DNA from 2 places in the Pseudoclavibacter sp. Marseille-Q434 genome. Region 1 is predicted to be linked to the other one. Evidence: predicted binding sites of a transcription regulator. Region 1 holds the regulator's gene; the other holds the start of a gene.

Region 1 (2,387 bases):
TGAGACCCGGGAGCTCGCGAGCGATCGCTTCGATGATGCGTCGTGCGACGACCTCTGGAACCTGGTGCGGGTTCTCGTTGACGTTGATGGCGACGCGCACCGGTTGCTGAGGCGCACCATATGGGGTGAGTCCGCGAAGGTCGTCGCGGATGGGCAGGTCTTCGAACGAGGTCACCGGACAAGCCTACGACGAGGCCCCCACCACGCCCCGGCCGAGGTGTTCGTCGACGACATGTACGACGTCAGTCGAGCGGGAGCGCGAGGCGCTGGCCGGCCTGAACCGTGCCGTTCTCGAGCGCGTTGAGCTTGGAGATCTCGACGATGACGTCGCGGACATCTGCGTCGCCCGCGACCTCCTCGGCGATTCCCCAGAGAGTGTCGCCCGCGCCGACCGTGACGTACTCGAACTCGACATCGGCTGTCTCGTTCGATGCCGCTGCAGAGGTCATGTGCGTGGCGCCGAGCGCGATGGCGGCGGCGACGGGCAGCGCGGCGAGCGCCAGGACGACCCGGCGGCCTCGAGCGGTGAGGCGGAGCGGTGCGGCAGTGTTGTTCATGATTCCTCCTGATTCGTCCACATCTTCGAGTGGTCGAATGTATGTACTGAATATAGCTACGAACAAAGTGCCAAGTCAAGGTCGAACGTTCGAATCTGTCGAACTTTCCTCCACAACACTCGAAGAAATGTTTCGTAGCTGCGTGCACCCTCGGTAGGGTTGGCGCTATCAGGCAGTGCATCACCTGCCACCGACATTCCGTGTCGGAGAGCGGACGGAGACGACATGGCCAAGAAGCCAGCGAGTGACATCTACAGAAAGCTGACCGAGAAGCAGGAACGCATCCTGACCTGCATCATCGAGTCGGTTCGCACTCGCGGGTACCCGCCGAGCATGCGGGAGATCGGCGATACGGTCGGGCTGGTCTCGCTCTCGAGCGTGACCCATCAGCTCGGGCAGCTTGAGAAGTTCGGCTACATCAAGCGGAACCCGGGCATGCCACGCGCCCTCGAGGTGCTCGTGCACTTCGACCATGCCGACGATGGCGACTCGAACGACACGGCGGAGGCCGCCTTCGTACCCGTCGTGGGTCGCATCGCAGCCGGCATCCCGATCACGGCTGAGCAGCAGGTCGAGGATGTCTTCGCGCTCCCCCGCCAGATCGTTGGCAAGGGCGAGCTCTTCCTGCTCCGCGTGGTCGGCGAGTCGATGATCGACGCCGCCATCTGCGATGGCGACTGGGTCGTGGTGCGGTCACAGCGCACTGCCGAGAACGGCGACATCGTCGCCGCCATGCTCGACGGCGAGGCCACGGTCAAGACCTTCCGCAAGCGGGACGGACACATCTGGCTGCTCCCCCGCAACAGCGACTTCGAGCCGATCCTGGGCGACGAGGCTGAGATCCTGGGCAAGGTCGTCGCGGTGCTCCGTTCCATCTGATCCTCTCCACAGAAGACCTGCCTGAACGCAGAAGAGCGGCAAGCCCCTCGGGCTTGCCGCTCTTCTGCGTTCAGTGCTCAGTCGCGCTGCAGCGACTCAGCCCGCGACGGTGAACTCCTCGAACAGGCCGAGCTGATCGGGATTCACTCGCGCCTTGAGGCGCGTGCCACCCTCCTCGTGACCCAGCTCGAGCACAGCACCGCGCTCGTGGAGGTAGGAGACAAGGTCGCCGCGTTCGAACGGCACGAGCACGTCGATCGTGACCTCCGGCGTCGGAAGCAGCTCTGCGATTCGAGCGAGCAGCAGGTCGATGCCCTCGCCGGTGTGCGCAGACACGAAGATGCCGTCATTCGCGAGGCCCTGCAGTTCAAGGCGTCGATCGCTGTCGACGAGGTCGGCCTTGGTGAAGACGACGATCTCCGGGACGTCGTGCGCCTCGACCTCGCCGATGACGTCACGCACGGTGGCGAGCTGGGCGGCCGGGTCCGGGTGCGAGGCGTCGACGGCGTGCACGATGACATCGGCAGCCTGCAGCTCCTCGAGCGTCGATCGGAAGGCCTCGACAAGCTGGTGAGGCAGGTTGCGCACGAACCCGACGGTGTCGGCGATCGTGTACGGGCGGCCGTCTTCCGTGGATGCCTTGCGCACCGTCGCGTCGAGCGTCGCGAAGAGCACGTTCTCGACGAGCACACCCGCGTGCGTGATGCGGTTGAGGAGGCTCGACTTGCCGGCGTTGGTGTAGCCGACGATGGCGACGGCCGGCACCTGGTTGCGCTCGCGAGTCGCGCGCTTCACGTCGCGCGCGTCCTTCATGTCCGCGATCTGGTGCCGGAGCTTGGCCATCTTCGTGCGAATGCGGCGACGATCGAGCTCGATCTTCGTCTCACCGGGACCTCTCGAGCCCATACCGGCTCCGCCGCCGACCTGCCCACCGGCCTGGCGGGACATCGA
Region 2 (2,387 bases), on a different contig from region 1:
GGTGGTCACGATGATGACGGTGGGCGCTTCGCCTCCGGTTCTGGGCGCGTCTGGGGATTCGGCGTAAGCGCGCACGAGCATCGTGAGCGCGTCGATGCGCTGCTGCTCGATCGAGCGCGGGTCCACCAGCGGAACCTCGACGTTGTCGTTGTCGTTGTCGTTGACGTTGTCGCTGTCGGTGTGCGCGTTGTCTTCGTCCAGCGGGAGCTCGTTGGCGCCGAGGGCCGGGGCGAGTGGTTCCCCGCACTCGGACGCCACCGGGAACTCCACCCTGCGCCGCGGCGAGAGCAGCGCATCGAACACCGACAGCAGCTGCTCGCCCTGCTCCGGCGTCGCCACGAACTTCCCGGTGACCGCGCCGTCGCTGCGCCGGGAGATCCACAGCCCGCGTTCCTCGGCGATCTTGTCGGCCCGCGGCTCGTCACCGTCCGGGTCGAGGTATGACACCCACGTCGCGGCCTGCACCTCCAGCACCTTCGGCACTGCGGGCTGCTCGTCTTCCGGGTTCACCCCGCACGCCGACGCGACCAGCTCCATTTCGGCCCGCTCGAGCTCGTCGACGCCCACGCGGTTCCCGGTGTGGTCCAGGCCCTTCGTGATCGCCGACGCCTGCGCGATCGACATGACCGCTGACCCGACCGCTTTCGATACGGCCGGATACTTCGCCGGGATCGGCTCGCCCGTGACGCTCATCCGCTCCCGCGTCGCCGCGGCCACCCGCACCAGCGTGCTCGCCTCGAACGGCCGCACCGCGAGCACCTGCTCCAGCATGGCCGTCAGGTTCCGGAACCCCGACTTCCGCGCCACCGACTCCGCCCGCGGCGACTCGTCCTCCCGGAGCAGCAACTCCCCAGCGACCTCCACCAACGCCGCATCCACCACGCGCCGACGAGCCGCCAACTCCCGCAACGCGACCACGATCTCCGCATCCGGAAGCCCCGCCAGCTGACACCGCGCCTCGAGCAACGCATCGACCACAGCCGTCTCCGTCGACGACTGGCGATGCGACTCCTGCTCGAACTTCGATGCCACGATAACCTCCCCCAAGATCACCACCAGCCTAGCACTGGACCGCCCCAGAAACCAGCCGTTGACCAGGGATTGTGGAAAAACTCAGAACCTGTGTTCGACGCCGGACTGATCACGTGACAACACTTGGTCGGCGCAGCATCTCGACGCACCCCCTGCCCCTGACTTCAGTGAACGTGTTCATTGAACCCGTTCACTATAGGCTCGGTCCATGTCGAGCACACGCGCGGAGATCAAGAGGCTCACTCAGACCCGCGTGCTCGGCGCCGCCGAACAGATCTTTCAGGAGGAAGGGTTCGCTGGAGCCAGCATCCGCGGTATCGCCAAGTCAGCGGGCGTCAGCGCTGGAACCGTCATATCGGTCGGCGACAAGAACGCGCTGCTCGTCCGGGTCTTTGATCGCCTCATCGAAGCTGAGCACGACCGGCATGCAGCAGGCGCGATCGTCGAGTGGGAGACGACCCGACCAGGGCCGGCCCCTCGCATCGAATCGCGCTTCGCGGGCAGCAGCACCTGTTCAGGCCGCCTGGTCGCTCTGGCCTCCCCATTTGTCGCCGTCTTCATGCGGAATGACGACCTCGCGCGCGTCTACGCGTCGATCCTCGTCTCCGGTGGTCACTCATCGAGCCTCTTCTCAGAGCTCGCGGCGCGACTTACCGAGGAGTTCCGCACCGCGATCACGGTGCGGGGCTGCACTCCGCGCGCAGAAGCCGCCCAGAAGGCCGGCGCGCTGTACTTCGCATTCCTGGGCCTGCTCTTCACGGCGTCGGCCCGCCGCACCGCCGACCCCGCTGATCTCTCCGCGGATCTGCACCGCGCGTTCGCCGCGATCTGCACCTGCAAGGAGAAAGGGTGATACTTCTCCCAGACCCGTGGTGGCCAACTCTCGCGCTCGCCGTCGTGCTCGCCGCCCACGCCGTGATGTCGCTCAAACCGCCCGAGTTCATCCGGGACTGCCTCGACGGCGTGCGCTTCCCGCGTGACTGGTGGTGGACACTCATCGTCATCAAGCTGACTGCCGCGGCCGGTCTCGTGGTGCTGGTAGTCTCGCTCTAGTTGTCGGCGGAAGGGGTCGCCGGGCAGAGGATGCTGCTCGGCTGGTTCGCGCCGACACCACGGCGCACCTGATGCTCCGAATAGGGGTGCCCGCACTCGCGACAGGCGGACGGTGCGCGCACGGGGTCGGTGCGCGCGACTCCCCCGGTACCCACCTGGGCGGGGCCCATGAATGGGAAGAGGGCCTGGTTGATTCGGTTCCACCAGCCCGGCTGACCCTTGTAGGGGTTCGGGAGTCTGTCGCTCGGCATGTTGTTAGTGTACTAACTATTCGTGGACTCGGTTGCTTCGGCTAGTCTGGA

Evidence for each region. The regulator LexA, encoded in region 1, represses DNA repair genes until DNA is damaged. The targets are predictions, from matches to a motif close to TCGAACANNTGTTCGA.
Region 2: a site for LexA is predicted at 1,115-1,130, ahead of ACQFZP_RS04660 (HNH endonuclease signature motif containing protein). Genes of this name have one in related genera too.

What each region holds. Positions count from the first base shown of each region.
Region 1 covers NZ_JBNPQH010000003.1:38,613-40,999, forward strand. Annotated here, with positions in the region: gene ACQFZP_RS12480 (histidinol-phosphate transaminase) at 1-175, opposite strand, end outside; gene ACQFZP_RS12485 (LysM peptidoglycan-binding domain-containing protein) at 243-557, opposite strand; gene lexA (transcriptional repressor LexA) at 783-1,436, shown strand; gene hflX (GTPase HflX) at 1,533-2,387, opposite strand, start outside.
Region 2 covers NZ_JBNPQH010000001.1:954,372-956,758, reverse strand. Annotated here, with positions in the region: gene ACQFZP_RS04660 (HNH endonuclease signature motif containing protein) at 1-1,032, opposite strand, end outside; gene ACQFZP_RS04655 (TetR/AcrR family transcriptional regulator) at 1,241-1,885, shown strand; gene ACQFZP_RS04650 (hypothetical protein) at 1,882-2,085, shown strand; gene ACQFZP_RS04645 (hypothetical protein) at 2,082-2,336, opposite strand.